Regions from separate parts of the Sporolactobacillus sp. KGMB 08714 genome, predicted to be linked through region 1. Evidence: riboswitches for the same ligand, from Rfam matches in the RefSeq annotation. Region 1 holds a riboswitch; each other region holds the start of a gene.

Region 1 (10,918 bases):
CATGGCCTGTCTCATTTCTTCTGTCGGAAGGGTGCCGGAATCCGTTCGATAATCAATTGGCATCGTTGTTAAATCCTTTCCATGCAAACTTTGATTCACTCAACTGTTCTATCATTTCATCATTTTATCACAAATTGGAAACAAGAAAAACGGCGGGAGCAGGATCTTAAGAAGGGCCCGTCCCGGATATTTGATAATAACAAATTGCTGAACTAGTGTGAAAAAATGCCATTTTTTGTGTTATTATAAAATAAAATAAAGATTAGAGGCGAAAAAGGATGAAGAATAACAAATTAGTCATTATCGGTGTCGGACATGTCGGTTCACAAGTTCTCACCGATGCGCTGGCGCTTAATCTCTTCGCTGAGATTGCCGTTATTGATCAGGACAAAGAAAAAGCGAAGGGGGAGGCGCTGGACGGAAGCCATATTACGCCATTCACGTACTGTCCGAATACGGAATTGTATGCAGCGGACTATGACACGTGTACAGATGCCGATGTGATTATTGTCGCGGCCGGGCCGAGCGTGCAGAAGGATGCAAACTATCAGGACCGCGGCACGCTGATCGGAAAAAACGTTGCCGTCATTCGCGAAGTTATGACAGGGATCAGCGCCCATACCAAAGATGCAATCATTATTTTTATCACGAATCCGCTGGATTCAATGGTTTACCTGGCACAGAACTTTTTTGACTATCCGAAAAACCGTATTTTCGGCACCGGGACCTGCCTGGATTCCGCACGTTTCAGAAAAATTATCGCCAATAAATACGGTGTCGATCCGAAAAGCGTTCACGGCTATATGCTCGGCGAGCACGGAAGCACGGCTTTCCCCGCCTGGAGCCTGCTGAATATCGAAGGAATCGGCACCGGCCGGCTGGACGATTATTTTGCACCCGATACACCGCTTGAGAAAGAGCAGATTGCGCAGAAGGTTGTTGAAACCGGTTTCGACATTCTTCATCTGAAAGGGTGGACCAATTCAGGCGTAGCCATGGCGGCATGCACGCTTGCGAAGGCCGTTATGCTTGATGAACACCGCATTTTTCCGGTGTCGACAACTTTGAACGGAGAATACGGATTGAAAGACGTGGCACTGAGCCTGCCATGCGTCGTCGGACGTCAAGGCGTCGAAAAACGGCTGGCCGTCCCGCTGGATGAAGACGAACTGGCTAAACTGAAAGCCACGGTACAGAGTATCAGAGGGACGATGAAAGCCGGCGGCCTGATCGAGTAAACGGCGGCAGAGAGGGTCCCGTAAAAGACTTCTGACGGGGCTCGGCCGCGGTATGCCGATTAAAACATTCTATAATTTATGAATTCATGTAAATTAACTGTAATTTTGTGCTATTATAGAAATTACAAAAAAAAAGAAGCAGATGTTGCCGGGTTCGTCAATTACATAAAAACGGATGATAACCGCAAAACGATGGATTGGCTGTGACTATCTCGAAGGCATTTTCTTTTTCAGGCCGGCCCGGCTTCTTTGCAATAAACAGAAAACGAGGAGGAGTTTGCATGTCAGAAAACTATGTTTATTTTCAGGGTCAGTTGAGTAAAGAGGACGATGTGAAAATCAGCGTCCGCAGCAAGGCGTTCAATTACGGCCTTGGCGTTTTCGAAGGCATCCGGGCCTATTGGGACGAAGAGAAAGAACAGCTTTACGGTTTTAAGCTTAAAGAACATTATGAAAGGCTCAAACAATCGGCAAAGACCGTTAATCTGAACTTCGATTTGACAGTCGATGATCTCTGTCGCGGAACAGTGGAACTGCTGAAGAAGAACAACTGCCGCCAGACGACCTATATCCGGCCGATTGTCTACAATGATGCTCAGGACATCGGGCCGACGCTGGACAGCAGTGACGTCAAGGTTGTTATTTATACGCAGCCGCTCAATAAATATGCCGGCAGGCCCGAACTGAGCGTCGGCGTCACTTCCTGGAGACGCCTGTCGAACAATCAGCTGCCGCCGCGCACGAAAGCAACTGCCGCTTATATGAACTCCGCACTCGCCGCACTCGAAACGAAGCGTGCCGGATTTGACGAAGCTGTTTTCCTGACGGACGGCGACAAGGTCTGTGAAGGATCCGGTGAAAATATCTTTATCTTTAAGAAGGGCAAGCTGATCACGCCGCCGCCGTCAGATAACATCCTTGAAGGTATCACCCGCGAACTGGTCATGAAGCTGGCCGGGGAAGATCTGGGCCTGGATGTTGTCGAGCGGAGTATATCAAGATCCGAACTCTATGTCGCCGACGAAGTATTCTTCAGCGGCACTGCGATGGAAGTGACTCCGATCGTCGAAGTCGATCACAGAACGATCGGAACCGGGCACGAAGGCGAAGTTTGTAAACAGATCAAGGATCTTTTCTTCGGGCTTACAACGGGCCGGAATCCGAAGTATGCGGAATCCTGCACACCGGTATACCCAAAATAATTTTTTCCGGACGGAAGCAGGCCGGAGTGAAGAGAGATCGGCTCTTCACTCCGGTTTTTTTTACGTTTAAATCGTCTATTTACCAAACGTTCACTTAATCATGAAAAGACTCGTGTTAAAATTTAAATAGTGATCAATTGAAAACTTTAACAGCCGGAATCGCCTGCTTTAGCAAAAAACATAAGATTATCAAAAAAGGGGGAAGAGGATGACACTTGAGGCGGATTGCCTGACCAAGAAATTTCAGAACTTCACTGCAGTAAAAGATCTCAGTTTTGTAGCGGACAGCGGCGAAATTTTCGGGCTGATCGGTCAGAATGGGGCCGGAAAAACAACGACCTTCAGGATGATTCTGAACCTGCTGGCCCCGACAAGCGGAAAAATCAAGTGGAACGGAGAACCGGTCCATGCGCTGAACAGAGACATGATTGGTTATCTTCCTGAAGAGCGCGGCATGTATCCAAAAATGCCCGTTGAAGAGCAGTTAATTTTTTTCGGAAGACTGCGCGGGAAAGGGAAGGCAGAACTTAAGAAAGAAACCGAGGCCTGGCTGGAACGTTTCGGGCTTGCCGACAAGCGGAATGTACTGACCGAAACATTATCAAAGGGCAATCAGCAGAAGGTACAGCTGATTGCCAGCCTGATTCATAAGCCGTCCCTCCTGATCCTGGACGAGCCGTTCAGCGGTCTCGATCCGGTCAATGCCGGCCTGCTGAAAGAAGCGATTATCGACTTGAAGGAGCGGGGCGCAACGATCATTTTTTCCAGCCATCGTATGGATCATGTGGAAGAGCTTTGTGATCATCTCTGCCTTCTGAAACGCGGAGAATCGCTTTTTACCGGAGCAATCCGCGACTTGAAGGCGCAGTTTGGAAAAATTAACCTGACTTTGCGCGGCCCATTTTCCGAACAATTACTGTCCGGGATGCCGGGCGTCGTCTCAGTAATCCGGGAAAAAGACTGTTTCCGGCTGCTGCTGTCAGACGAAGAAAATGCGAAAGAGATCTTCCGGCTTGTGACAAAGAACGGATTCATCGAACGGTTCAGCCTTGATTATCTGTCCCTGGAAGAGATCTTTAAGCGAAAGGTAGGCAGCGTCCGTGTCTAAATTTTCCGTCCTTTTTTTTCAGTCCTATTCCAGCAAGCTGAAAGCTAAATCCTTTCTGATTACGACAATCATTATGCTTCTGGCACTTGCCGCCATTTTCATGTGGCCGACCGTCAGCAGCTGGTTCTCTCCGGGCAGTCAACCGATGAAGATCACCGTCGTCGATCAGACCGGAGCGAATGCGGGAGCGCTTTTTCAAAGCGGAAGCACCATTAAATTTAATCATTTTTCCGGCAGCGTAAAACAGGCCGATCAGGAAGTGATGCAGCAGAAAGCGGACGGCGTTCTTCTGCTGAATTTAAGCGGAGACGATCGGCTTGCCGCCCAGATCCGCTCGGAAAGCACGCTGAAACTGAACGATCAGCAGACGCTCGAACAATACGTGCAGACTGCCAATCAACTACTGATTATTCAGCAAATGCATCTGACGACGGCTCAGGCGCAGCGCATCCTTTCCGCAAAGGTCACCCTGAATCAACAGCTTATTGACAGCCGGAGCAGCGGAAAAACAAGCTCGGAAAAAACGACGGCTTCATTTATTTCTTACGGCATCGCCCTGCTTGTTTATTTGTTTGCCGTATCGTATCTGTCAATTATTTCTTCAGAAATCGCAGCAGAGAAAGATTCGCGGATTATGGAAATCATCATTTCGAGTGCTTCTCCGGCCATCCATCTCTTGTCCAGGGTTGCCGCAGTCCTGGCCCTTGCCTTTACCCAGACTGTGGTTCTGATTGGGGCAGCCTTGATTTTAGCCTATTATTCAAATAGTGGAAAATATTGGGACATGATGACTCATATCTTTTCAGCCATTTCTCCCTATTATCTTGTTCTCTCGCTTCTTTTCTTTATACTGGCCTGCATCCTGTACACGCTGGTCGGCGCAGTCCTTGGATCTCTTGTAAGCAAAGTACAGGATGTCGGCCAGTCGGTGATGCCCGTAACCTTTATCCTGATGATCGGCTTCTTCGTCGCGATCAGCGGAATGAACAATCCGGATACACTGCTGGTTCAGATTTTTTCCTATATACCGTTTACGTCTTCGATGTTGATGCCGATGCGAATCGGCGCGACGGATATGGGGCTCTGGCAAGCGTTTCTTTCGCTTCTGATCCTCGCTTTTTCGATTATCTGCCTGTTTCTTTTCAGCCTGCGCTTTTATAGAGGATCGGTGCTTACCTATACGTCCGGTTCGATTGTAAAAAAAATAAAGCAGGCGTTCTCGCTGTCCAAATAAAATTTGACCGGCACAGTAAGAATATGACTGTTTATCAAAAGACGGGCCCAAAACAGGAACGGCCGCCTCGGCTTTTTACGCTGCCGGCCCGTCCGATATTTCATGATCGCCGAGCAAAGCAGACCGAAAGCACGATCAATCTGAAAAAGTTCTGAAACCTTCCTTGGACAGTCAACGTATTTAGTGTTAAAGTATTGAGGCAAGGCGGTCATGTCTTTGCCTGCACAAATTGTCGGGTATGTCTGCAAGGAGTATGAAAGACACGCGGTAAAAAGGGGCCGGACGGTTCGATGACACAACCGGCTGGTCCGTCATTAGAAAAGGAGACTACAGAAATGAGATTAGCAATTGATGCAATGGGCGGAGATCACGCACCGGAAGCAATTGTTGAAGGAGTGATCAGAGCGGCGCACGCATTCCCGGATTTGCATTTTGTTCTCATTGGTGACAGAGAGAAGCTTGAACCGCTTGTCGGTGAACAAGGCCAGATAGAAATCCTGCACACAACCGAAAAAATCGAAGGAACGGACGCGCCGGTGCAGGCCGTACGCCGCAAGAAGCAGGCATCCATGGTTCTTGCCGTACAGGAAGTCCGGGAAGGACGCTGTGAAGCGGCTATCTCTGCGGGGAATACAGGTGCCCTGATGGCATCCGGCCTTTTCGGTGTCGGCCGAATTAAAGGCATTGATCGTCCGGCACTGGCTCCGACTTTGCCTACCATTCATGAAAATAAAGGCTTTCTCTTTCTCGACGTCGGTGCAAACGCAGAGACAAAACCTGAAAATATGCTTCAGTACGCCACAATGGGTTCAATCTATGCCGAAAAAGTATTGCATCGTTCTAACCCGAGTATCGGTCTGCTGAATATCGGCGAAGAACCGGGAAAAGGGAATGAACTGACAAAAAAAGCCTATCAGCTTCTGAGTGAGGCGCCGATCAACTTCATCGGCAACGTTGAACCGCGCGAATTGCTTCAAGGGCCGGCCGATGTGATCGTTGCCGACGGGTTCTCCGGGAACCTGGTCCTGAAAAGTCTTGAGGGAACGGCCATGTCGATCATGACCCTTCTTAAAGAAACACTCGGAAGCTCGCTTTATTCAAAGATTCTGACAGGGCTTATGTACGGAAAACTGAAAGGTCTTAAGAAGCGGATGGATTATTCCGCCTATGGAGGTGCTCTGCTCATGGGCCTGGCCGCCCCGATTATCAAGGCACACGGCGCAGCCAAAAGCGACGCGGTGTTCACTGCGATCAAGCAGGCCAAAACGGTTGTCGAGGAGCATGTGGTCAGGATCATCGGAGAAACAATCAACGACAGCCGGCATGCATGGCTGAACAGCAAGGCCTGAATAAAAAGTCTATATCGAATGAAAGTATACATGAAAAAGGGCGTCTCACTGGCCGGGTTTTCCGGTGATGGGGGCGCTCTGTTCATTTCAACGGTGGAGATCAATCCGGACTTTGCCCCGGCTTCTTGCTCCATCATATTTTCAGAGGAACTTTCCCGGCGGCTGGGACAACTGTCTGCGAAGAAATATGTCCGGGCAGATTCCCGCCGGTTTCATTCCCAGCGATAGGGCGTTTCCTGATACACATAATAATTCAGCCAGTTTGAGAAGAGGAGATGGGCATGTGAACGCCAGCGGTTCACTGGCCGTCGCGCAGGGTCGTCCCCGGGGAAGTAATGTTCAGGCAGATCCGGATTTATGTTCTTCTTCGTGTCGCGTTCATATTCCAAAGCCAGCGTTCCCGTGTCATACTCCAGATGGCCTGTGACCATAATCTGTTTTCCGCCGTTTGCCAGCATGATAAAGGGACCGGCCTCTTCGGAAGAAGAAAGAAGTTTAACTTGCGGGTGACGTGCAAGTGCCGCGCGATCGATATCCGTGTAGCGGGAATGGGGCGCAAAATAAACATCGTCAAATCCGCGCAGCAGTTTTTCCGTCCGGTCGGCCAGCGTATGGCTGAATACACCGGACAGTTTATGCGGAAGAAGTACTTTATTGATACCGAAATGGTAATAAAGCGCCGCCTGGGCGCCCCAGCATATATACAGAGTTGAGGTAACGGAGGCCTTGGACCATTCCATAATTTCCTCCAGCTCATGCCAATAATCAACCGCTTCAAAGGACAGTTTCTCGACCGGCGCTCCGGTAACAATCAAGCCGTCGTATTTTTTGTTCCTGATTTTGCTGAAAACCGTATAAAATTGTTCCATGTGCAGATGACTGGCGTGCGTCGATTCATGAGTGGCCGTCCGCATGAAAGAAATATTAACTTGAAGCGGTGTATTGCCGAGCAGACGAAGCAGCTGGGCCTCTTCTCTCTGTTTCTCGGGCATCAGATTGAGAATCAATATGTTTAGCGGACGGATGTCCTGACGTGCCGCCCGGTCTTCATTCATGACAAAAATATTTTCTTTTTCAAGAATTTCTCTGGCAGGAAGCAATTCAGGTATTTTAATCGGCATAATATCAGTTCTCCTCACGGTTAACTTGGTTTAACAGCCTTTATAAAACGCTGATCTTTAAAACGGCAACCCTTTCATCCGTGCAGTCCGGATAGATTAGTTCAAGTATAGCTCAGTTTTTTCCCGGCAGCCAGTAATAACTCTGAGCAGTTAAAAACGGAAATTTGAATGAGGTGAATCAAAAAATTGCCTGATAAGTAAAGTTTTCAGCTCGCAAAACAGCTCCCGGCGGCTCGGCCGGGAGCTGAAAATTAACTATGATTCCATGTAAAAAAATTATTTCAATTGACTGCCTGCAGAAGAAAACTTCACAGCAATCCCCATTTTCTTTCGTAATCCACCCTCAGAACATAATCCGACTCATTGTACCCCTGTCCGGACAATAATTCCGAAATCCGATGAGATTCAAATGACTCCGTCTCCATGATTACTCTGTCTTTTTTAGCGGTAATGAGCCATTGATCATGCGCCGACTGCAAAAGTTCAGTCATGCAGGCAATTTTTTCAAGGCGATGAGACAGAAAGACAGCCAGTTCTCTTATTTGCCGGGCGCTGGTTACGCCGGAAAAATGTCGCCTTCCATTCAGCGAGACAACATTTTTCGGTTCCGGCCGCCGGAAATAATAGAAAATAACGGTGACTCTTTCTTTGCATGTCAGATTTTTCTTCATTGGAGACATCTCCCCGAATGGTTGTGCCGTAATATTAATAAGATCATGATAAAAATTGCCTATCTATGTCCGCGTTCGAACAGATTATAACGCCGACCAATACGAATTGAGAATCAGAACAGAGAGGACGTAGCCGAGTACAATATTGACAACGGCGCCCGAACTGAAGGCCGCAAACGGTTTCCAGCCAAACGAGGTCAGCTCTCTGAAGCGCGTTGTCAGGCCGATGGATAAGAAAGTAAATGTAAAGGCCCATGTCCGGAATTCTTTAATCGGAGCGATGATATCCGTATTGATCACATTGCGCCCCGAAAGCGAGGCGCCTGCAATAATCAGTGTCAGAATGGCCGAAGCGGCAAAAAATCCGATCACAAATTTCGGAAAACGGCGCCAGATCTCCGAAGCGTCGGTTTTTGTCCCGGAATTTTTTCGTTCCCAGTAAGTGACGGAAATGAAGGCAAGCACGAAGCACCAGATACCGATAAAAATATCACGGCCGATAACTTTCATCAATGTAAACGAGGTCAGTGCCTGATCGCCGAATGTACTGGCAGCCGTGATCCCGGCCGCATCGGCGAATTCCGATGTGCCGATCCAGGCGCCTGCGGGCCCTGCAGCTATTCCCAGCCATTTAACCAGCAGAGTCAGCAGAAAAATAGTCGCAACGGCCCAGATCACGACAAGCGAGATGGAAATCGACACATGTTCTTTTTTAGCCTTAATGGCTCCGCCGACCGCGATGGCCGCGGAAACGCCGCACACGGATCCCCCGACGCCGAGTGTTGCGGCAAAATATTTATCCAGACCGAGCCATTTTGTCCCGACAAAATAGATGACGAAAAAAGTGACCAGAGCGATGATCGTTGCCTGAATAAAGGCGACAGGCCCTGCCTGGAAAATCAATGTGAAGGGAAGCGTCGCACCAAGCAGGACGATTCCGACCTTGACATAAAGTTCGGTTCTGAACGCCGCCGAGAACCATCCCGACACAGGGATCAAATTGCTGATGATCAGGCCGAGCACAAGTGCGACGATCGGCGCTTCAAGATTGTATTGCTGCGCCCAATTCCATGAACTGAAAATATTGATCAGGACGCTGAGGATGAACAGCAGGGTGAAGCCGGCGGCAAACCGGCCGATTTTCTCGTGCAGAAAGAAGGCTGTTAATGAAAATAATATTAAAAAAGTCAGGAATAAAAGAATGATTGAGCCCGCATGCGACGAGAGCGCGCCTGCCAGAGAAGAAAAATGATTCCATTTAGGAATTTGTGCGGTCAGCAGCTTGATTGAACTTCCGGATAGCCAGAATAAAATGCTCAGTAAGACGATAAAAAGGCCGATCCAGACCGACCACCAATCTTCCTTTCGAATGAGCTCATGCCAGCCGGTTTTTGGTATCGATCCTGAATTACCGGATGATGATGTTAAATCAACGGACATAATGTGATCCCTCCTCTTCATAAAAACATGCTGCTTCTCACGGTGAAATCGGTGCCGGTTTGATAGTAAAAGTAAATGACTCTTATCGGAAACGGACGATCAGACAATGAACCAGCTTAAATCGTGCAGCAGATTTCTTTCTGTCTCACGGCATCACCCCCTTTACTCAAAAAAGTCCCCATTCCGAAAGAATGGGGACTACCGACATTAAGAATGTCTCCGTCAACCTTATCTTTCAGGAAAAACCTGTTGGACTTGGCACCTTTACTTTATAAAAAGTGGTTGCCGGACTTCATCGGGCCAATTCCCTCCGTCTCTCTTGATAAGAGTCAATTAAGTTGCGTTAATCCTACCATATTAGTATGTTTTAGGCAAGACAAAATGATAAAATTAATATCCGGTTTACTGCTTGCTAAACAGCCCCGAAAAATTCGAAGCGGAACGGGTATCCAACAACATCGAACTGCGACTGTTTTTCCAATCATATGAAAAGATTTCTATGGCCGGCATTCGTGAGCCGCTCCTTAATCCGGAAATCCGAAAAAGATAAGCCACCCTCATAAATCCGATCATACATATATGAATTATTGACAATATTTTGAGATGAGTCTAGAATGAACTTTACAAAATTAAAAAATATTCAGAGTGATTGAAAACCGAGTCCGATTAAACGCAGAAATCCGGCAAAAAAATGGTCTTTAAACTCAAGTTCAGGTCAGCGGATTTCAGTGGCGCTTTCGAAGACGTCGTTATCAGGCTTTTTCCCGGCTTTTGAAAAAAGGGGAACGATTTTATTCTAAAATAAAAAAACGAGCGCAACGATTCAGAAAAGGGAGGATGGAGCGGAAATGGCTTATGAAAAAGTCTGGGCAAAGAATGAAAGGCTTAATAAAAATGAAATTAATAAACTGGCAAAAGACGGCTTGTCCATTTTTGCCGACATTCCGAACTATGCAGAAAGCGGATTTGAATCCATCCCGAAAGATCAGTATATGTACTTTAAATATGCGGGATTGACGGTTCAGCAGCCGCAGGATAAAGGGCTTTTTATGATGCGGGTGAAAGTGCCGTCCGGAATCATGTCGAACGAGCAGGCAGAGACGCTGGCCGGCATCGGCAGAATTTATGCGCGGAATGTCATCGACATCACAACGCGGCAGGCGATCCAGTACCACTGGATACCGCTCGAGAAACTGCCGGAAATTTTTGAGCGGCTGAAGCAGGTGGGCCTGACGACGAGCGAAGCGGAAGGCGATGCACCGAGAAATATCATGGGCAATCCGCTGGCCGGCATTGATCCGGACGAATTGTTCGACACGCGTCCGATCGTGGATGAAGTCTTTCGTTTCTTTCAGGATAATCCCGATTTTTCGAACCTTCCGCGCAAATTCAAGATTTCAATCAACGCCAATATTCATAATGCCGGCCACGCCGAAATCAATGACCTCGCTTTTACCCCGGCGACGAAGATCATCAATGGAGAAAGGGTGAAGGGATTCCATGTTAAGGTGGGCGGCGGTCTGGCGGCGAAACCGTATCTCGCGGAACCGCTCGG
Region 2 (10,918 bases), on a different contig from region 1:
CAGCAGCGCCTGCAGCGAGCTGCCGATGCCCGCAAAATAGAGGAAGGAAAAAAGATAACGGTTTCCATTGATCAGCAGCAGGATTGCCAGCAGTGCAGAAAGATCGCTCAGCTCAAGCGGAAGCGATGATCTCAGCGACCATTTGCCGGAATAAATGAGCCAGGCCTGATAGCTGATTTCCGCGAGAAGCAGTAAGGCGGCAAGCAGATAACGCAGCCCGTTCCGCCACGGCGCCGAACGGCGAATGTGTTTCCGAAAAACAAACAGAAGGATCGCCGCCAAAGCGATCACGGCAAGAGCCGCCAGATGTTCCGGTGAAAAAAGACGGAACGGTGTTTCATAAGGTTTTGTCTGAAAAAATTTTCCCATATTAATAACACCCCGATGCAAACGAATCGATCTTAGTCTGCCGCAGGGTGCCCTGTTTCATGTATTGTTCATCTGAAAATGCGGTCCGGATTTTTCTGCAAATTTACTCTTCCGTCCGTTGTTCTTTCGGCGCATGCGTCCGCTTCAAAAACAGCGAAAGAATAAATGAAGCGGCAGCGACAATCATCGCCGCCATAAACGCCCGATCCATGCCCAATACCAGTGCTTTCAGCGCCTGTTCGGGTGCCGCCGGATCAGAGGCGCCTTTCAAATAAGCCTGCTGGCCGGAAACCATGATGCCGACGAACAGCACCGTTCCGATGCCTGCGGATACCTGCTGCAGCGTGTTCATGATCGCTGTTCCGTGCGGGTACAGAGCTTTCGGCAGCTCATTCAGCCCCGTTGTCGATACCGGCATCATCACCATCGCCATCCCGATCAGCAGTACGCTGTATAGGATTACTATGTACAGCGTGCTTTCCGAGGCCGTCAGCCGGCTGAAAAGCCAGACAATCGCACCGATGATCAACAGCCCGGGAATGACCAGCCGTCTCGGGCCGAATGTATCGAACAGGCGGCCCATTAGCGGCGAAAGCAGCCCGTTGATCAGGCCTCCCGGTAAAAGAATCAGACCGGCGCTGAACGAAGTCAGCAAAAGCGCCTTCTGCAAGTAAAGAGGCAAAAGAATCATCGTCGAAAACAGAATCATCATGACCAGGATCAGGATGACTGTCGCCAGTGAAAACATTGGGTATTTAAAAGCACGAAGGTCAAGAATCGGCTCCGCAATCGTCAGCTGGCGCCAGATAAAAAGGAGAAGAGCTGCCAGACCGACGGCCAGGAAGATCAGGCCGGCCCGGCTGTTCTCAGCACTCGCACCAAGCCCGTATACCAGCCCGCCGAACCCGACCGTCGATAGCAGAATTGAAAGAATCTCTACTTTCGGCCGGGTCACTTCCGAGACATTTTTTAAATAGGCGATCGCAAACAAGATAGAAAAGAACGCCAGGGGGAGCACCAGGATAAACAGCCAGCGCCAGGACAATATGGAAAGGATCAGCCCCGAAAGAGTCGGTCCGATCGTCGGTGCGAACATGATCACTAGCCCGATCGTGCCCATTGCACTCCCTCTTTTTTCCGGGGGATAGATCAGCAGAATCGTGTTCATCATGACGGGCAGCAAAAGGCCTGAACCGACAGCCTGAATCATTCTTCCGACCAGAAGAAAGCTGAAATTCGCCGATACGGCACAAATCACCGTGCCGATCAGAAAGAACGACATCGCACTGAGGAACATCTGCCGCGTCGTCAGCCAGCCGGCAATCAGCGCAGTGACAGGCATCAGCATGCCGACCACCAGCATATAGGCCGTCGCCAGCCATTGCACCGTCGCTGCCGAAACATGAAAAGTCCGCATTAAATCGACCAGTGCAATATTCAGAAAGGTTTCATTAAGAATGGCGACGAAAGCGCCGATAATCAGTGCCACAGTAATGGGGCCCCTTTTGATTTCCCGTTCAGAAAGTGTCCCGATGTTTGTCATTTTATAAACTCCTCTTGTCGGAAATAATTATAGAGCTGAAAAAAGTTTGGCGAAACGGGGATGCTGAGCCGGCAATAAGCCTGACGGAAGCGAAAGGGAGCAGGGCCCGTCTCTTCGCCGGCTGACTGAGCGGACGCTGTTTTAGTAAAGATGTGCGCCCGTCACGATACGCTTTTATCGACGTTCAGTGCATCCATTTGATCCATCGTTTCGAAAGACAGTTCAAAATCAAAGATGTCCGCATTAGCGACAATGTGCTCCTCCTTTGTTGAACGCGGGATGGCAATCATCTCGTTTTGTATATTCCAGCGCAGGAGCACTTGAGCGACCGACTTATGATATTCTTCCGCAATCCTGTTTAAAACCGGATGGTCGAGCAGCGCTCCGCTGCCGAGCGGTGAATAGGATTCTACCCGGATCCCTTTTGCATAGCAATAATTTCTGAGCCCTATCTGCGTCTGCAGCGGATGCACCTCAATTTGGTTCACTGCCGGTACAACCGCCGCTTCCTGAAGGAGAGTTTCCAGATGATGCTGTCCGAAATTGCTGACGCCGATCGCCCGTGCCCGGCCGTCTCTATACAACCGTTCCATTGCTTTCCAGGTTTCCAAATAGTGATCCCCTATCGGCCAGTGGATCAGATAGAGGTCGATCGTATCGATGCCGAGTTTCGCTGTGCTGTCTTCAAATGCCCTCAGCGTCGCATCATAGCCCTGATCAACAACTTTAGTTGTAACAAACAGGGATTTTCTGAGGAGCCCCGACCGGCGAATTGCTTCGCCGACGCCGCCTTCGTTTCGATAAACGGCGGCCGTATCAATCATTCGGCAGCCTGCCTGCAGAGCGTACTGAACGGAATCAATGACCTCTTTGCCGTCGCGGATCTGCCAGACACCGAGGCCGAATCCCGGCATGCTCACACTATTATTCAATGTCACTGTATCGCTCAAAGATTTTATCATTTCGCCCTCCCCCTTCTTAATGAAATTTTCTCATAGATTAAGCAAGGAGAAAAGAAATAAACTCTTATAAATTTTGCATGATTAGAAATAAATTTTATCGAATATTCCTCAGCTCATGTATCCAGTCAGGCCGCGGCATGAAGAAGGCACGGATTCTCCCGAAAAGCGATCGTTTGGCACGAGCGCCAGTCTGTTCTTTTGAATGTTCATGCGAACGGCGCTTGATTCCGTTGAAGAAGAGGGATATTCTGCACGGACAGGCGTTTCCTGTCGGAAGCACCCGATCTTTTTCTTCGGACCGCTGTGTATCCCTGCGATCGTTGGCTAAAACCACCGGGAATTGCCGGCTTGTCATCAGAAAAAAGCAAAATATCAACAGTGACGTGCAGAAAATCTACAGCAGCAGCCAAAGAATCGACAGTAAACGGACTGAAATCAATAATTGTGAATAATCAGAACAGCAAGATCGTCCCTGATCAATGGCTCAGCCGCGTACGGAGAGTTTTATTAATTTCCGGCCGGATTCGCGGTTCTTCCAGCCAAATTCAAGGTCCTACCGGGTTCCTCCGACCGGTTTTCAGACTCTTCCGGCCGAATTCGGAGTTCTTCCGGCTAAATTCGGGGTTCTTCCGGCCGGTTTCAGGCTCCTTCCGGCCAAATTCAAGGCCCTATCGGCCGATTTCAGAACTCTTCCGGCCAAATTCGGGGTTCTTCCGGCCGATTTCAGGCTCCTTCCGGCCAAATTCGGAGTTCTTCCGGCCGATTCCGGGCTCCTTCCGGCCGAATTCAAGGTCCTATCGGCCGGTTTCAGAACTCTTCCAGCCGGTTCCCGGTGTTGGCACAGTTTTTCGACCATTGCACAAGTTTATTGATCGCGGAAATGCTCTCCGCCTTTCGAGAGATTGACGGTCTCAGGAAAAGCCGATCATTTTTTGATGGCACAGCAGGAAAAAGAGCTCAAGAGACACTCATATAATTTTTTATCACGCATAAAAATATCGGGAAAGACTTTATGAGGATCAAAGCCGGGCCGACAGACGCTCGGACGGGCCAGCGGGCACAAGAGCCTTGACGGAACAAAAAAGAGCGGCCGATTATCAATCTATTTCGGACGCTCTTTCATATAATAACTGACAATTTTTTATTCTTCATCGCTGAGCCGGCCAGAACCACGAACTGGATCGTGAAGACGAATCCTTACCGGAGTCCTCGTTCATCCCGACCAGCTGCGACGACAGGTCCATGAACCAGTCGCGGTCATAGGTAACCAGAGCGAGGTCGGCCATACTGCGTAACTGACCGCCCGTCGGCGGCAGGACCGGGAAGGGTTTGATCAGATAACCGAGCGTCTCAATTGTCCGTCCCACGGTCGATTCACGGTCGCAGGCAACGACGTGGACTTTTACCGTTCCTGTACCGGCGTTGTAATCGACAATATAGCCGTGCATGAGTTCCCCGTTTACCGTTCTTCCCTTTACCCAGTCGCCTTTTTTCCACTTCAGTTCCTGTTGCATCATCCTTCACCACCGATCCTGTTATTTATATAGTATATTTATTCAACTTGTCCTTGTGAGCCGAAACCGAAAAATGATCCGAAAATGAGGTATCCGGCCCACTCATTGTGCGCCTGATCTGTTCCAAGAGAGAATCAATGGTCCATCGCTCCAAATACGTTTCGAGCATTTCCTCGGCTTTGAGGAAAGCCTGATCCATCACCGACCGGACGCTCGCCAGTTCGGGATCGTCCGCCTCTTCTTCCGAACACCAGTTCAGTTTCAGCGCCTCGCACGAAACAGTCCGGTAAACATGCGCAAGCGTAACGTCCGCGGGAGAGAATCCGAGGCGATAGCCGCCGCGCAGCCCTTCTTTTGTCGTGACCAGCCCATTCTTCCGAAGAACGCTCATAATCTTGCGGACTCTCGCCGGATTGGTATGAACCTTTCTGGACAGCGATCCGCTGCTCCAGACATGATCCGGAGCACTCGCCAGCACAATCAGGCAATGCACCGCTATCGTAAACTCGCTATTCATACTATCGATTCCTCTATAAGAAGATTAATGTAATTATAATAGATACAGTTTATAAAATCAATTGTTCTGTTTGAAAAAAGTACAGTTGGAAGTCATTTACTGATTGAATTCCGGAAAGTTCAGAAATGGATCGCCCGGAAACGCTTAAAACTCAGTAAAAAGCCGGAAGGCCCTTCTTTTCGGCACAGGCTTTTCTTTTCATACAGAGGACCTGCGCAAAATGAGAAAGCGCAGTCAGCGGTGGCCGATCCGTTCACCCTGCACATTCACCAGTCTGTCCCTTTGCCGGATCCGTACGTCCTCTTTGCTCTCCGTGTCAGTTATTCAGCATCTTCCTGCCAGCCCTTGCAGACGTCCACCCACTTTTTCGCCCGGCCGAAGGTATACAGCTCGTCGATTTTCAGCTCAATCGCCGAATTGCCGCTGCCGCACGCAGGGAACACAGTTTCGAACCGTTTCAGCGACTCGTCCATAAATACCGGCCACTCATTCTTCAGTCCGAACGGGCAGACACCGCCGACGGCATGGCCGATCAATTCTAATGTTTCATCCGAAGACAGCATGTGCGCCTTGAAACCGAAAGTGCCACGGAATTTTTTGTTGTCGATTTTCCCATCACCGGCCATAACAACGAGCATGGCGCCTTCCTTATTTTCTCCGCGAAAAGCGAGTGTTTTAGCGATACGTTCCGGTTCGACATGAAGATGTTCGGCCGCCAGGTTTACAGTCGCACTGGAGTCTTCCAACTCAATAATATCCTTGTCCCGGCCGAATTGTCGGAAATAGGATCTGACATCATCAACAGACATGGCCCGTCCTCCTTATCCAATCAATAGTTTTGGCGTATCCTGCAGGTTTGCCTGCATCCTATGTAAATTTTTTGCTTAATGAACAGTCTAACAAATTCACTGACCCTGTCAATAAAAGCCGGCTGGCAGAATTTGAGACAGCCGTTATTTTATATTTATTCCCAATCATTTGGCCGGCAGGACCCGCCGGCCTTCAAATTCGAAAAAAGCGGCGGCTCCTGAGAAAAATTCCGGGAGATCCGAGACATGTTTCGTACAAAATTCAAAATTTTTCGGATCAGCATCCCCTTTTGCAAATTGCCGGGATATATAATAAATTAAGTGTATAATCAGTGTCCGCTTTATCGTGATAAAAATTTTTGACTAGCCGAGAAGGGACGGTATCATGACAACGTATTACACAGGAAAAGAAATCTGCGGCAAGTACAGCGACATTGAAAATGACGACTTTGGGACGGATGCCCATCGATTCATTTTAACTGCAGTAGCCAAAGAAACATTGTATGAAGTGCCCTGCCCGTTCAGCAGCAACGGACGAAATCTCCTGACCTTTAAAGAATGGGAGGAGCACCCGGAAAACTATGATGGTTATCATACCGACAGCATTCAGAAAATGATCGAGTATATAAAAAAGGGCGGAACGATGCCGCCGATGATTGTTAATAAAAATCTGGGCCTCTACGACGGCCAGCACAGACTCACCGCCTACAGTATGATCCCCGAAATAAAGGAAGTTCAGATCTACAAGGAGGTGTGATCCGTATCGGAAACGCGGGAAAAAGGCAGTCCGTCGTTCCCGATCTGAAAAAACGGAGCTGAAATATGCTTCGCTTTTTTCTGTGCGGCCGAGATAATTATTTTCAGCCTGGACAGACTCATTTTCCGTTCCTTATTACAATGACAGCCTCTCTTAGGAAGAATAATTCCATCGGTGCCGGCAAATAGTAATTCCTGTAATCATCAAAAGGAGGTATGAGGATGGACGCACAGCGGGCTCAGGAAATTGCCGGGTCGCCGATTATGGTGAATGTGACTCATAACGGGACCCCCGTTTATATTCAGCACGTCGATGAGAGCATGCAGACCGCCCGGATTTATCCGCTTGACAATCCGGGAAATGAGCGTGAAGTTTCTGTCGCAAACCTGCAGGAACATGAATAAATGAAAAGCACCCGCCGCCGCGATTTTGGCTGCGGAAAGTTATAGAAACCCTGCAGGCCGGCTTCCTGCCGAATGCCTTTTAACATTTGTCGGTCCAAAAGACAAATAAAACACATATTTTTAGTATGAATGTGTATTGACATAACGGCGGCCAGTGGTATGATATTAATCAACAAATTAATAAAGTGAATTCTTATCCAGAGCGGCGGAGGGACTGGCCCTATGAAACCCGACAACCAGCACATGATTGTGTATGGTGTTAATTCCAGGAGCACGGATCCGTGTTCAGAAGATGAGAAGGAATAAAAAGCAGGCCTTCTTCATCTTGACGGCTTGTTTTTTAATTTTAAATTACAAATGAGTTAAAGGAGGCGGATGGCAGCAATTCACTTCAGACAGAAAAAATCGGAAAAGGAGGTGAACCGCACGATGCTGGCATTGAAAAACATCCATAAGTCGTTCAACGATCATGAAGTCCTGAAGGGCATCGATTTAGACATTAACAAAGGCGACGTCGTGACCATTATCGGTCCGAGCGGCACCGGCAAAACGACCTTGCTGAGATGCGTCAATTATCTGGAAAAACCCGACGAAGGAGAAATCGCCTTCACAGATTTCCAGCTGAACTGCCGGTCCGTCAAAAAAAAGGACATTCTTCGGCTCCGAAGAAAAACGGCAATGGTTTTTCAGCAGTACAATCTATTTAAAAACAAAACAGCCATTGAAAACGTCATGGAAGCACAGATCGTTGTCCGGAAAAAAAGTAAAAAAGCCGCTTATGAAAGGAGTCTGGAAGAATTAAACAGAGTCGGGCTCGCCGACAAACTGGACGCCTATCCTTCCCAGCTTTCCGGCGGCCAGCAGCAGAGAGTCAGCATTGCCAGAGCCCTGGCAATGGAACCGGAAATCATTCTTTTCGACGAACCGACGTCGGCGCTTGATCCGGAACTGGTCGGCGAAGTATTAAACGTGATTGATAGTATTGCAAATTCGGGCGTGACGATTCTGCTTGTTACTCACGAAATGGCCTTTGCCCGGACCATTTCGACAAAGGTCGTGTTTATGGATCAGGGGAAAATCGTTGAAGAAGGGCCGCCTTCTCAGATTTTCAACCATTCTAAAGAAAAAAGGACCCGGGAATTTCTCAGTCATTTTAACAACAGCTACAAAAAAATTATAACAGCAAAGTGAGTGGAAGAACAATGAAAAAGATTTCAGCCGCCGTACTTGTTTTCATCCTTTTATTTACACTGGGCGCTTGTTCGAACAGTTCATCCGGCGCAAACCAGTCCTCATCTTCATCGAAGTCGTCCAGCGTAAAAACCGTTCAAATTGCCGTCCCGACGGCCGAAAAACCGCTGAGCTATACGGAAAACGGAAAACTGACAGGCTATGAGGTTGAGATATTAAGAAAAATCGATACAAAGCTGAAAGACTACAGTTTCAATATTCAAAGCGTCTCTTCGAACGCTCAGCAGATCGGCCTCGATACAGGCAAATACGATTTGATTGCCGAAGGATTTTTTAAAAATTCCGTGCGTGAACAAAAGTATCTGATTCCGAATGAAAGCGACGGAGCAAGCTTGATCAAAATTTATACGAATGACGCCAATCAATCCATTACGAACTTTTCGGATCTGGTCGGCAAAAAAATCGCTCCGGTCGACGCCAACGGGGGCATATACAATATTTTAACGGCCTACAATACTCAGAATCCTTCGAAAAAAATCGACATTCCGACATCGGACACCGGCCTTTCGACAGCCGACCGGCTTAAAGAAGTAGCTGCCGGAAAATATGACGCCTCGGTTCTTCCGTCCAATCTGGGTGAGGCTCAGATTATTAAACAACTGAACTTAAAGATTCATACTTCTGCCCCGGTAAAAGTAATCCCGACCTACTTCCTGCTCTCGAAAAAGAACGAAAAGCTTAAAGAAGCCGTTGATTCAGCCTTAAAGCAGCTGAAGAGCGATGGGACGCTTTCCGCACTGTCGAAGAAGTATTACGGAGAAGATGTTTTTCAATACAAAATAACCAACTAATTGTATCGAATTACATTGCAATAGGTAACGGAAATCTGTCACTATTTTATTGAACATTCTCACAGCTTCAGAAGGGATACAAGCGAAGATGGATATTGGCTACATGATCAAAATACTGCCCGGTTTTATTGACGCCCTTCCATTAACGCTCGCCGTTATTGTCTGTTCCGGGTTAATCGGATTATTATTAAGCATACTTGTCACAGGTATCCGAATTAAAAAAGTCAAATTTTTCAGTCCTCTGATGGAACTATATATTTCTTTCACAAGAAGCACGCCTATTCTGCTTCAGATGCTTCTTGTTTATTACGGGCTGCCGGTTGTCCTGTCTTTAATCGGCATGAACATCAATTATTGGAGCGGCATATTTTTTGCCATAGTGACCCTTGTCTTTCATTACGGCGCCTATCTTTCGGAAATTCTCAGGCCTGCCTATCTGGCCGTCGATAAGGGGCAGAAAGAGGCCGCTGACAGTCTCGGTTTTACGCCTTTTCAGACACAAATCCGGATCATATTCCCCCAGGTTCTGCCGATCGCATTGCCGGGTTTGGGAAATGCTTTGATTTATTTGATCCAGGATACATCCATCTTATTCATTATCGGCGTGGTCGACATTATGGGTACGGCAAATAATCTGATCTCCAACGATTTCGGCTCAAGGCAGATTGAAGTCTTTCTGACCGTCGCCTTAATCTATTGGGCCATTTCTTATCTAGCGGACAGGTTTATCAATTTTTTTGAAGCCAGAACGGCAAAGTATCATCTGGAAAACGGAATAAAACGATAAGGAGAAAAGTCTTGTTCGAACCCAACATCTTTTTTCAGGACTTTTCAGGGATATTGACTATTGTCCCTTATACATTAGGGCTTGCACTTTTGATTTTATTTTTCGCAATCCTGATCGGAGGCATTTTGTCGCTCATTGATCAATATAAGGTCCCTGTCCTGTCCCGGGTCACAGCCGTGTGCATTTCTTTTTTAAGAGGAACGCCGCTGCTTGTCCAATTATATTTAGCGTACTACGGCCTGCCGAAAATTTTTCTTTATTTTGCGGAATTGTTGAATCTTAGGTTCGATCCCAATCAATTTAATCCGGTCATTACGGTGATTGTCTCTTATTCCATCTGTTTTTCGGCTTTTCAGTCGGAAATCATACGAGGAGCATTTATGGCGGTCAGCTACGGACAGATAGAAGCCGCCCAATCCCTCGGATTCAGCTCCGTTCAGACCTTAAGAAGAATTGTCGTCCCGCAGGCCGTCATTGAAGCACTGCCCAACTTTTTAAACTCATACCTATCGATTATAAAGTCTCTGTCTTTGGCTTTCATGGTTTCCGTTGTCGATATATTGGCGAAAGCAAAACTTGAATCCGCGTTAAACTTTCGCTATCTGGAATCTTATGCCGCAGCCGCTGCCGTTTATTGGCTGCTATGCGTGTTCCTGACTGTTGTTTTCAGAAAATATGAAAAAACGTTAAGAAAAGAAGCCTGATTTCTTATAAAAGGGAGGACAAGAGCATGAACCGATTCGAACGTATTAAAGCCGCGTTAAACTTTGAAGATGTGGACCGTATTCCCGTAAATTTATGGATGCATTTTTCCGCTTATGATCAGAATCCAAAACTGCTGGCTGAGAAACAAGTGGCATATGCCAGAAAATATGATTTTGATTTTATTAAACTGGCTCCGTTCGGTTTATACGGAGTGGAAGACTGGGGCGTCGAAATTGAATATTTTAACAAAATTAACCAACCGCCCACTGTCAGACGTTATGCAATTGAGTCGGCCGACGACTGGAAAAGGCTTGAAGTGCTTCCTGCCATTTACGGAACGTATGGAAAGCAGCTGCAGCTTTCCCAGCATGTCAGCAAACTGGCGAAGAGAGAATTCCCGTTTGTCCAGACGATTTTCAGCCCACTGACGACCGCCCATAAACTGGCGGGAGACCGGCTGTTCCTTGATATTAAGGAAAATCCCGCAGTTGTCAAACAGGCGCTCGATG
Region 3 (10,918 bases), on a different contig from region 1:
GTCCGCCCCGCATGCTGCCTTTCGCTGCATTCGCTGTACGGCGCGGTCAAGATTGCGGACGTTCGGATTGAAAGCAGCGGCTACGCGAAAGTGGGCGGGGCGTTTCAGGTTTTTTCCGGAATAAGAAATGCCGCGGTTAAATTTCTTGACCAGCTCAATCAGCTGCATGGATGAAAGATCATAAACCGACGTGGCCCCCGGGAAATCGCCGATTTTTGTCGGATCGCCGGTGACCACCAGCAAGTCATGCAGACCAAGCACGTCCAGCCCCATCAGGTGAGACTGGATGCCGATCAGGTTGCGGTCGCGGCATGTCAGATGGACGAGAGGCGGAATGGAAAACCGTTCTTTAATCAGACGAGCGATAGCCGTATTGCTGATCCGCGGCGAGGCAAGCGAATTATCCGCCATCGTAATCGCATCGGCTCCGGCCTTCTCGATGGCCCGGACCCCCCTGAAAAAATGTGCCGTACTCAGATGCCGCGGCGTATCAAGCTCGACAAATACCGAACGGCCGTTTGCGGTCTTTTCATAAAGCGGCGTTTCAGGATGGCTGTCATCCCGGCCGACAACGATCGGCGGGATTTTCTTTGATACTTTTTTGGCCTGAAGCGGCTCCAGTTCGGCGATTCCTTTTTTAAAAGCTTCAATCTGTACCGGGGTCGTACCGCAGCAGCCGCCGAGAAGCCGCACACCTTCATTGCGGAAGTCGACCGCATACTTTCTGAAATAAGCCGGTTCGGTTTCATAATACAATTTGCCGTCCCGATAGGCGGGAAGACTGCCGTTCGGATAGGCGGAAAGGAAGGCCCGCTTCGGAAGCGGGACCCCCCGGAGCGCCTGTATCATGTGGAAGGGGCCGAGGCGGCAATTGGTTCCGACGATGTCCGCACCGAGCGCCTCCAGCTCTTTCAGCGCGTCGGAAAGAGGCAGGCCGTTAAGCAGAATACCGGGTTCCTGCATGGATACGTGAGCAATGATCGGCCGATCCGTCGCCTTTCTTGCAAGCTTCAGCACCTCCCGCAGCTCATCGAAATCATAATAGGTTTCAAGCAGCAGGCCGTCCACGCCGCTTTCAATCAGACAGTCCGCCTGCTCCTGGAAACTCCGCGTGATTTCGCTCAGTTCCAGAGACTGCTGCCGGAATCCGCGGATACCGCCGATTGTCCCGAAGACATAGGTCTCGGGCCGGGCCGCACTTTTGGCGATTTCCGCGGCCGCCTGATTGAAACGGACGACCTCCTTTTCCAGTCCGTAGCGGGCGAGCTTGATCGCGTTTGCACCGTATGTGTTGGTCTGAATAACGTCCGCACCGGCATTGACATAGGCTTCATGAACGTGCCTGACCTCATCCGCATGGGATACATTGAGTTCCTCAAAACATCGGTCAATGCCGTAAGAGTATAAAAGTGTTCCCATGGCTCCGTCGCCGATCAGAATTCTTTTCCGAAGTTCATCAAGAATGGACGGGCGCATCATTCTCCGCTCCTGACTGTCCGTTTTTCTTTCTCCCGGACCGCTCCGAGAGCGCCCTGAAAATCACGGATCAGATCTTCGGCGTCTTCCAGTCCTACCGACAGCCGGAGCAGGCCGCTGCCGATTCCCGCTTTAATCCGTTCCTCCTCGGACAATTCCGCATGTGACATTTTCGGCGGATAGGATAAAATCGACTCGACGGCGCCGAGGCTGACCGCAAAGACCGGCAGGCTGGCATGACCGACAAATGTCCGCGCACAGGCTTCATCCTTCAGTTCAAAAGACAGGACGGCACCCCCGGAATCCGCCTGCCGGGCCTGCAGTGCCGCGCCCGGATGGCCGGACAGGCCGGGATAATAGACCGTGCGCACTTCCGGCTGTGTCTGTAGAAATTCGGCAATCATCCGCGCCGACTGTGCGGATTTGCGAATGCGGACATCCATTGTCTTCAGCCCCCGAAGCAAGAGCCATGAATCCTGGACGCCGAGAATGGCACCCATCGCATTTTGTAAAAAATACAGTCTGTCGGCAAGTTCGTCGCTGCCCGCAACTGCCAGACCCGCAACGACATCGCTGTGCCCGGAAATAAACTTGGTCGCACTGTGCAGAACGAGATCCGCACCCAGTTCCAGAGGACGCTGGAAAACGGGCGTCATAAAGGTATTATCCACAAAGGTAAGACATCCGTGCGCCCTTGCTATTTCGGAAATCGTCCGGATATCCGTCACTCTGAGTGTCGGATTGGACGGTGTCTCAACATAGATAACTTTCGTATTCGGCCGGATCGCCCGTTTGACTTCTTCGAGGTCGGTTGTATCGACAAACGTATGGCTGATCCCCAGTCTGCCCAATACCTGGGTAAGAATGCGGAACGTTCCCCCGTACACATTTTTCGGGACGACTGCATGGTCTCCCGCAGAGAGAAGCAGAAAAGCCGAAGAAATGGCTGCCATACCGGATGCGAAGGCAAACCCCCGCACGCCCCCTTCCAGTGCGGCTATTGCTTCTTCCAATGCCTCCCGTGTCGGATTGCCCGAACGGCTGTAGTCATATTTTCCATAATGATCAAAATCTTTCTGATGAAAGGTAGACGACAAATAAATGGGAACATTGGCCGCCCCGGTCTGCGGATCGACTGCCACTGTTTCTTTAATCAGCCTTGTGGCAAAACCGAATGTGTCAGCCATGCAGCACCACATCCTTCTTCAAGGACTGAAAAGCCTGATCGAGATCGTCGACCAGATCATCGGGATGTTCGATTCCGGCCGACAGGCGCAGCAGCGAGTTGGACAATCCGTACTTGAGGCGGTCGGCTTCCGGAATGTCCGCGTGTGTCTGTGTGGCGGGATAAGTGATCAGGCTTTCTACACCGCCGAGGCTTTCGGCAAAGGTGATCAGGTGCAGTGCCTTGAGGAAAGGCTGGACATAGGCTTCTTTGCTGAGTTCGAAGCTGACCATTCCGCCCCTGCCGGGATAAAGAACCCGGGTCACAAGCAGCTGATTGTTCAGGTAATCGACAATCCTCCTGGCATTCGTTTCATGCTGCCTCATTCTCAGTGCCAGAGTTTTCATTCCGCGGATCAGCAGCCACGAATCGAAGGGATCGAGTACAAGACCGCAGGCATTATGGAACAGCCTCAGCTTTTCGGTAATCTTGGCGGAGTTGGAAACAACCAGGCCGGCCAGCACGTCATTGTGCCCGCCCAAATATTTGGTTGCACTGTGAATGACCAGATCGGCTCCTTCTTCAATCGGTTTCTGAAGCACGGGCGTGTAAAATGTATTGTCAACAATCAGCAGCAGATGACTTCTCTTGGCAATGTAGGAAACCTCGGATATATCCACTTCCCGCATCAGGGGATTGGTCGGCGTTTCAATAAAGATGGCTTTCGTCTGCGGTTTTACAAGAGAAGCCAGTTCGTCATAGTCTGTGCCGTCCCAATAGGTGAATTCAATGCGGTATTGTCTGGCGAAGATTTCGAAGAGGCGGTATGTTCCGCCGTATAGATCTCTGGAGGCAATAATGTGGTCTCCCGACTGGAAAAGTGAAAAAACCAGCTGAATCGCGCTCATGCCGGAACTACAGGCAAAGCCTTCTTCTCCGCCTTCAATCGAGGCGATCGCTTTCTCAAGAATCGATCGGGTCGGGTTCCCCGTCCGGATATAGTCGTACCCTTTTGAAACGCCGATCCCTTCATGGCGATATGCAGTTGACAGATAAATAGGCGCGTTGACGGCGCCCAGTTCGTCAAAACCGTTGCCGATCTGTGTCAATTTTGTCTCCGTTTTGTAAGCTGTCATCGTGATTCGTCCCCTCTCCTTTTCTTGACCAAAAGCCCTGGCCGGCCCTGAAATTTCCGTAAAAAAAGCCTTCTTCGATAAGAAGAAGGCCGGTTGGCAGTTTTCTTCTTATCCCTCAAGCATCTAAGCATATGCTTGCTGGAATTAGCACCTTGTCGCCACATCGGGCAACGGTTGCTGAAACGTCATCGGGCCAGTCCCTCGGCTTCTCTTGATAAGAATCTTTTATTATGATATTGTTGTTGACTAGTTTACAATACTCTTTTTGTTTTTTCAAGCGGCCTTTTCATTATTTCGGAAAGAAGGCAGGCTATTGTTCGAAAAAGAGCCGCACCTGCGGGGAAAACAAAGATTTTTTACCGGTTCCAATTTTCTTTGATAAAAGCATCGCGGCCCGATTCGCTCCGCTCCGCCGCATAACGGTCCGGATGCTTTTTGTAAAATTTCTGATGCTCCTCTTCGGCCGGATAGAAGGGTGCGGCCGGAAGAATGCGCGTCACGATCGGCTTTGTAAAACGGCCGCTGGAAGCAAGCGCCGACTTTGATTGCTGTGCCAGTTTTTTCTGCACGTCATTATGATAAAAAATGGCGGTCCGATAATTGGAACCGCGATCGAAAAACTGTCCGCCGGCATCGGTCGGATCGATTTGCGTCCAATAGAGATCAAGCAGTTTCTCATAAGGAAAGACAGTCGGATCGAAGGTAACCTGAATGGCCTCCATGTGGCCGGTCGTCCCCGATTTGACCCGTTCATAGGTCGGATGCTCAACCTGCCCTCCCGTATACCCGGAGACAACTTTTTCTATGCCCGGCAGTGTATCAAACGGCTTGACCATGCACCAAAAGCAGCCGCCGGCAAAAGTTGCCGTTTCTTCAAGATGATTGTTCATTGGCTTTCCCCTTCCCGTTTTTATTGCTGTTCCGTCTTTTTTCTCCCGCTCTCAGCAGCTGCGGAACCTTATCTTCCTTTTTTATAAGAGGCAGATGTACGGTAAAAACGGTGCCCTTGCCCGGCCTGCTGTCGGCCTCAATCCTGCCGCGATGCTTCTCAACGATCCATTGAGCGATCGCCAGTCCGAGCCCGGTGCCTTTTCGATCCGTCCGCGAAGCATCCGCCTGAAAAAATCGATCGAAAATATGAGGCAGATCTTTTTCGGAAATGCCGATTCCGCTGTCCGACACGCTAAGCGTCGCCGTTTTATTATCCTGGCTGCAGGAGACGGCAATCTTCCCGCCCTTATTCGTAAATTTCATCGCATTGTCCAATAGAATGACAAGCAGCTGATGAATACGCTGCTCATCGCCGTTAATGATAACCGGCTTCTTGTCAAGCTTCAGTTCAAAAGTCTTCTCATCAAAATCAGCCATTTCGGCAAACGGTTCCGTCACCTTTTTCAGCATGAGCGTCAAATCCAGCGGTCCAAGGCTCACTTCCAGACGGTTGGCATCGGAACGCGCAAGCGTCAGAAGACTGCCGACCAGCTTAGACAGCCGCCGAATTTCGTCAAGCATGACAGCAATATCCTCGCCTGTATCCTGAATAGAGCGCTTCGGCTGCCTGAGCAGCCCTTCCGTCTTTAATTGGATAATGGAAAGAGGCGTACGCAATTCGTGGGAAGCATCGGCGACAAACCGGTTCTGTTTATCCCACGCATTTTGAATCGGCCGCAGCGCCCACCGTGCAAGAACATAGCCGAGCACGACCGAAAGCAGGGTTCCGAATCCCAGACCGGCCCAAATAATGGACAGCAGTGTATTCAGCAGATTGCGTTCCGGATCGACGTTGATGATAAAATAAACAGTTAATGTTGTCTTATTCGCATAAATTTTGTTGACCAGGACATGAAAATAATAGCCGGCTACCCTTTTTTCAACAATTTGATCCGTCGTTTTCGTCAAAAACGATTTCATCGTATCTGTCGTCAACGAATCCATTTTATCGGAGAAGAGAACCTCATTATTCTGATTAAGAATGGCAAAACTTAATCTCGGATCGCGCAATCTCGGATCACGCGTAACCAGAGCACCGCCGTTGAACGAAGCAAGCGCACCGGAAGCATGGGTCAAAATTTCATCGCTTCCCTGATACAGCACAGTCCGCTCATAGATATAGATGGTTCCTCCGAGCAGACTGATCAGACAAAATAAAATGAGCGAATTCAGAGCGGCCAGTTTAATCAGTGTTTGTCGGAACATAGGCTGGGCCCGCTCACTGATCCGACAGCATATACCCAATACCTCTTACCGTCTGGATATCCTTGTCATAACCGTATTTTTTCAGTTTTTTACGAAGCTGATGGACATAAACTTCAACGATGCCGACCGTCGTTTCCGAATCAAAGCCCCAGATTCTGTCGAAGATTTGCTCGCGTGTCAGGATCTGGTCGGCATTGCGAATCAGGTACTCTAAGAGTTCATATTGCTTGACCGTAAAGGCCAGCACTTCTCCGTCAACTTTTATCTGTTTATGCTTTTCGTCGATCACAATGCCCTTATAGCACAATGTCTGATCCAGCGTCATGGGCGAACTCCGGCGAAGCACGGCGGATAGCCTCGCTTTCAGTTCCTGATTCTGAAAAGGTTTGACGATATAGTCGTCTCCGCCCAGATTCAGGCCTTTTACACGGTCATCCACGGCATCCCTGGCCGTCAAAAAAACGACCGGTGTCATGATATTCTCGTCACGCAGCCGTTTAGTTACTTCAAAACCGTCCATCTCGGGCAGCATGACGTCGAGAACCAGAGCATCGTATATATTCTGTTCCGCCATGTACAGCGCGTCTTCGCCATTTGCCGCCGAATCGACCGTGTATTCATCCGACAGAAGTTTTACAATCTCTTCAAGCAGCGACAGATTATCCTCAACCGCAAGCAGTCTCATCTCATTCAGCCTTCCTTCTCAAGCCTGATGACCGTGTGCCTTTTCAAAAAAATGTTGATTTTCTTCTTCCGGGCACCCCCATTGAAACGGGGTCCTGACCGCGTCATCTCTCCTGAAGTCACTACTTATTTTACACATTGTCATCCTGTTTTAACAGTGTTGAAAATCTCATGATTCTCTTTTTGTTTTTATTCAAAACGGAGGGCCTCGATCGGGCTTAATCTCGACGCCTTGTTCGCCGGAAAAACGCCGAAAATAATGCCGATAAGTGCTGAAAACAGGAAGGCAAACAGAATAATCGCTATCGAGAATACCGTCTGTCCGCCGGTTACAGCTGTGTAGATCCGGCCTGCGAGAAGCCCGACGGCCACGCCGCACAGCCCTCCGATCATGCTGAGAACAGTGGATTCGATCAGAAACTGGAGAAGAATATCCCGTCTTTTAGCACCGATGGCTTTTCGAATGCCGATTTCCCTCGTCCGCTCCGTGACGGATACAAACATAATGTTCATGATGCCGATGCCGCCGACAAGCAGCGAAATACCGGCAATGCCTCCCAGGAGCAGGGTCATCGTCTGCGTGACGGAATCCATCGTATTCATGATGTCCTGCTGATTAATGACTGTATAATCATCCGAATTGCTGTAAACCTGCCCCATGGCTCTCTGAATCCCCGACATCGCTATATTAACATCCTGCTGATTGTCGGCCTGGGCGTAAAACTGCGTGATATGGGTGGTCTGCAGCAGCCTTTGCGCCGTTGAAAACGGAATGAACACCGAGGAATCGCTGCTCTGTCCCATCGATCCGCCCTTCGTATTCAGAACGCCGATCACGTTATAACGATTGCCGTTAATCAGCACGCTTTGATTGACGGGCGACCCGCTTGCGAATAATGTCTGGGCAACCTCGCTGCCGAGAACAATCTCTTTTTGACGATATTGATCGTCAAGTGTTGAAATAAAACGTCCGCTGCCTACCGAAAGCTGGCGGGTTGTCAAATAACCGGCGTTTGTTCCCGTCAGACTGACCTGAGTCGACGTACTCCCTTTTTGTACCGTCACACGGCTCGTCAGGACGGGAGAAACACTCTTCACACCGTAAACTTTTTCAATCTGCCCGATATTATCCATGGTAAAAGGCGTATCCGTATTCATGATGTTCACCGTAATGAGATTGGTTCCCAGACTGTTAACACTGTCGGCTACGGACTTGCTTGACCCCTGCCCGATGGAAACGAGGACGATGACCGACGACACGCCGATGATAATGCCCAGCATCGTCAGAAAGGATCGGGTTTTGTTCGCGCGTATATTACGGAACGCCATACTGATTGAAGTGAGTAGATTCATAAAGTTTGCTCACCTTCATACAGTTTGCCGTCGCGGATGCTGACCGTCCGTTTTGCTTCCCTCGCAACATGCAAATCATGCGTGATTAAAACAATGGTGCGTCCCTCTTCATTCAGTGCCGTCAGAAGATCGATAATTTCTTTGCTCGTCCGGCTGTCGAGTGCACCGGTCGGCTCGTCCGCCAGAAGAATGGACGGCTGCCCGACCAGCGCCCGGGCGATAGCAGTGCGCTGCTGCTGACCTCCCGAAAGCTGATTGGGAAGGTGTTCCGCGCGCTCTTTAATGCCGACCTGCGCGAGGCTGGCCATGGCCCGTTCTTTTCTTTCTTTCACTTTTATTCCGCGATAGATCAGCGGCAGTTCGACATTTTCCAGTGCAGTCAGTTTACCGAGCAGATTGAAATTTTGAAAAATGAATCCGATTTTCCGGTTGCGGATATCCGCCAGCTGCCAGTCTTTCAGGCTGTCGACATGATTCCCGTCAAGTACGTATTCACCGGAATCCGGATGATCGAGGCAGCCGATCGTATTCATCAATGTCGATTTCCCCGACCCGGAAGGACCGACTACAGAGACAAAATCTCCCGCTTCAATCGACAGACTGACATGGTCCAAAGCATGAACTGTATTTTGCCCCATTTTGTATGTTTTCTCGATTTCTTTCAAGGAGATCATCGTCTCGGTCATTGCTGATTGCCTCCTCCGGTACTGCCGTTCCCCTGTCCGCCATTTAATCTGCTGCGGAAACCGCCGCCGTTTGTGCCTCCGAACAGCTGTCCGCCTGTTCCTGTCGTAGTCGTGGAGGCAGACGCCGCTCTGGTAATTGCCGGAAGCTGCACAACCTCGCCTGCCCGCAGTCCCGACAGGATTTCAATCGACTGATCATTATGCAGACCCGTTGTAACATTCACCCGCGTGCCGAGCTGATGATCGACACCGCTCATGCGGCCGCCGTATGAACCAGCGGAAGTGCTGCCGCCGGAAGATGACGACGATACATAAACAAAGGACTGGCCTCCCTGCTGATGGACCGCTCCTGAAGAAATATAGAGCGTGTTGTCTTTTTTCTGAATAACTACGTCCGCCGTTGCCGTCATTCCCGCTTTCAGTCCCGATGACTGATTCATATGGATCGTTACATTAAAGGTCGCCACGCCATTCGTATCCGTTCCGGCGTTGGCAATCGATGTGACTGTCCCTGTGAATTTCTGATTCGGGTAGGCGTTGACGGTCACTGTCACGGCTTGTCCGTCCTTTAGTTTCGGAATATCCAGCTCATCGATCTGGGCAACCATATTCAGGTCGCTGTAATTCGTCAGATGAGCAGCAGCCCTTCCCGGACTAACCCGGTCTCCGGCATACAGGCTCAGATTGGAGATGGTTCCGTCAGCAGGTGCGGTCAGCGTCGTGCCGTCGGTGTAAGTGATCAGCGCAGTTCCTTTTTTGACCGTTGCGTTGTTCGCGACATTCACAGAAGACACCGTTTTAGAGGCATCGCCCGAACCGATCACGATGTTCTCATCGACCGCAGGCGTTAAATCCCCCGATCCTGTAACATCTGATGAAATCGAACCTTTCTGAACGACCGTCGTCGGGATAATCACCTGTGCCTTGGCCGTGCTGTTCCTGTTCAGGAACCAGAATGCTCCCCCTCCGACGACAATAATCACTGCAATGACAATCAGCCAGCCCTTCTTCATGCCTGCTGTTCCCCCTCATTTATATCAAATGATTGAAAAATCTTCTGTTGCTAGTTTAGGAGTATTTTCTTAAGAATTGCTTAATGAGGCCAAAAGAAAATAACCGCTTGCCGTCACAGCAAGCGGTTTGTCTGAAGCGGCCGGTCGATTATTTTTTGAAATGGTAGGGAACAGTGGCGACGACCACATCCGCATGGCGGATCAGACTTGCTTTAATCAGCGTTCCGGACTGGTTATGAAGGAAATTCTGCCACCATTTCTTGGTATAGAACTGAGGAAAAACAACCGTCACCGTTGCACCCGTCTGATCCGCTTTCCATTTTACCGTGTCGATAAATTTATCAAGCGGACTGACGATACTTCGATAAAGTGAATGCAGAGTTACCAGACGAATATCCGCTTTCCATTCTTTCCACTCTTTTTCCATCTTTGAAATAGCCTGCGGACTGTCCCCGACATAGACGGCAATCACGTTTTCGGACAGCGACTTTGCATAGGTCAGCGATTGTTCGACAACTTTGGTTATTCCCGCAACCGGAACGACAATGATGTTATCCGTCGTGCGTACCGACCGAAGCGGAACCGACAGATCCAGGCGGAGCTGTTCGGCGACCAGCATATAATGCTGATGTATCTTATGAAAAATGAAGATGACGATAGGCAGAAAGATTAACACAGGCCAGATTTGACTAAACTTGGTCAGGAAAAAAATGAGCAGGATCAGGTAGCAGATCAGGGCGCCTGTCAGATTGACGGACAACCTGCCCGTCCAGCCCTCGGGCCGTTCGCGGATCCAGTGCACAATCATCCCCGTCTGAGAAAGCGAAAACGGAATAAAGACACCGACTGCATAAAGCGGAATCAGATTTTCAGTTTTCCCTCTGAAAATGATAATGAGCAGAATCGACATGACCCCGAGCGTGATAATGCCGTTCGAGTAACCGAGACGGTCGCCCCTGATTTTAAACGGACGAGGCATGTACTTATCGTTGGCCAGGTTATAAGCAAGCATAGGAAAAGCAGAATATCCCGTATTGGCTGCAAGAACCAAAATAAGTGCTGTTGATATCTGAATCAGATAATAGAAAAAGCTGCTGCCGAAAATAATCCTTCCAAGCTGGGACAGTACGGTTTGGTCGCTCATCGGCCGGATGCCGTACCAATAAGACAGAAAAACCGTCCCCGCGAGAAGGGAAGCCAGTATTCCGC

Evidence for each region. Region 1 has a riboswitch for S-adenosylmethionine ahead of Q6A92_RS08130 (YeiH family protein). Riboswitches for the same ligand answer to the same signal wherever they lie in the genome.
Region 2: linked by a shared signal. The riboswitch ahead of Q6A92_RS16265 (amino acid ABC transporter ATP-binding protein) and the one ahead of Q6A92_RS08130 (YeiH family protein) in region 1 are both predicted to bind S-adenosylmethionine.
Region 3: linked by a shared signal. The riboswitch ahead of Q6A92_RS16940 (methionine biosynthesis PLP-dependent protein) and the one ahead of Q6A92_RS08130 (YeiH family protein) in region 1 are both predicted to bind S-adenosylmethionine.

Annotation. Positions count from the first base shown of each region.
Region 1 is NZ_JAUUBW010000014.1:17,104-28,021, forward strand. Features, by position in the region: gene Q6A92_RS08090 (GntG family PLP-dependent aldolase) at 1-63, opposite strand, end outside; gene Q6A92_RS08095 (L-lactate dehydrogenase) at 279-1,238, shown strand; gene Q6A92_RS08100 (branched-chain amino acid transaminase) at 1,520-2,440, shown strand; gene Q6A92_RS08105 (ABC transporter ATP-binding protein) at 2,649-3,548, shown strand; gene Q6A92_RS08110 (ABC transporter permease) at 3,541-4,782, shown strand; gene plsX (phosphate acyltransferase PlsX) at 5,118-6,131, shown strand; gene metA (homoserine O-acetyltransferase MetA) at 6,344-7,252, opposite strand; gene Q6A92_RS08125 (hypothetical protein) at 7,561-7,923, opposite strand; gene Q6A92_RS08130 (YeiH family protein) at 8,008-9,363, opposite strand; SAM riboswitch class I at 9,589-9,692, opposite strand; gene Q6A92_RS08135 (nitrite/sulfite reductase) at 10,212-10,918, shown strand, end outside.
Region 2 is NZ_JAUUBW010000045.1:4,115-15,032, reverse strand. Features, by position in the region: gene Q6A92_RS16305 (YwaF family protein) at 1-369, opposite strand, end outside; gene Q6A92_RS16300 (MDR family MFS transporter) at 473-1,912, opposite strand; gene Q6A92_RS16295 (aldo/keto reductase) at 2,074-2,874, opposite strand; gene Q6A92_RS16290 (hypothetical protein) at 4,023-4,391, opposite strand; gene Q6A92_RS16285 (RrF2 family transcriptional regulator) at 4,414-4,905, opposite strand; gene Q6A92_RS16280 (YbaK/EbsC family protein) at 5,226-5,714, opposite strand; gene Q6A92_RS16275 (ParB N-terminal domain-containing protein) at 6,100-6,471, shown strand; gene Q6A92_RS16270 (small acid-soluble spore protein H) at 6,693-6,875, shown strand; SAM riboswitch class I at 7,066-7,174, shown strand; gene Q6A92_RS16265 (amino acid ABC transporter ATP-binding protein) at 7,305-8,066, shown strand; gene Q6A92_RS16260 (transporter substrate-binding domain-containing protein) at 8,078-8,917, shown strand; gene Q6A92_RS16255 (amino acid ABC transporter permease) at 9,006-9,704, shown strand; gene Q6A92_RS16250 (amino acid ABC transporter permease) at 9,716-10,408, shown strand; gene Q6A92_RS16245 (uroporphyrinogen decarboxylase family protein) at 10,435-10,918, shown strand, end outside.
Region 3 is NZ_JAUUBW010000045.1:149,107-160,024, reverse strand. Features, by position in the region: gene Q6A92_RS16950 (bifunctional homocysteine S-methyltransferase/methylenetetrahydrofolate reductase) at 1-1,476, opposite strand, end outside; gene metC (cystathionine beta-lyase) at 1,476-2,663, opposite strand; gene Q6A92_RS16940 (methionine biosynthesis PLP-dependent protein) at 2,656-3,777, opposite strand; SAM riboswitch class I at 3,883-3,998, opposite strand; gene msrA (peptide-methionine (S)-S-oxide reductase MsrA) at 4,134-4,667, opposite strand; gene Q6A92_RS16930 (sensor histidine kinase) at 4,651-5,973, opposite strand; gene Q6A92_RS16925 (response regulator transcription factor) at 5,987-6,658, opposite strand; gene Q6A92_RS16920 (ABC transporter permease) at 6,847-8,010, opposite strand; gene Q6A92_RS16915 (ABC transporter ATP-binding protein) at 8,007-8,696, opposite strand; gene Q6A92_RS16910 (efflux RND transporter periplasmic adaptor subunit) at 8,693-9,709, opposite strand; gene Q6A92_RS16905 (APC family permease) at 9,858-10,918, opposite strand, start outside.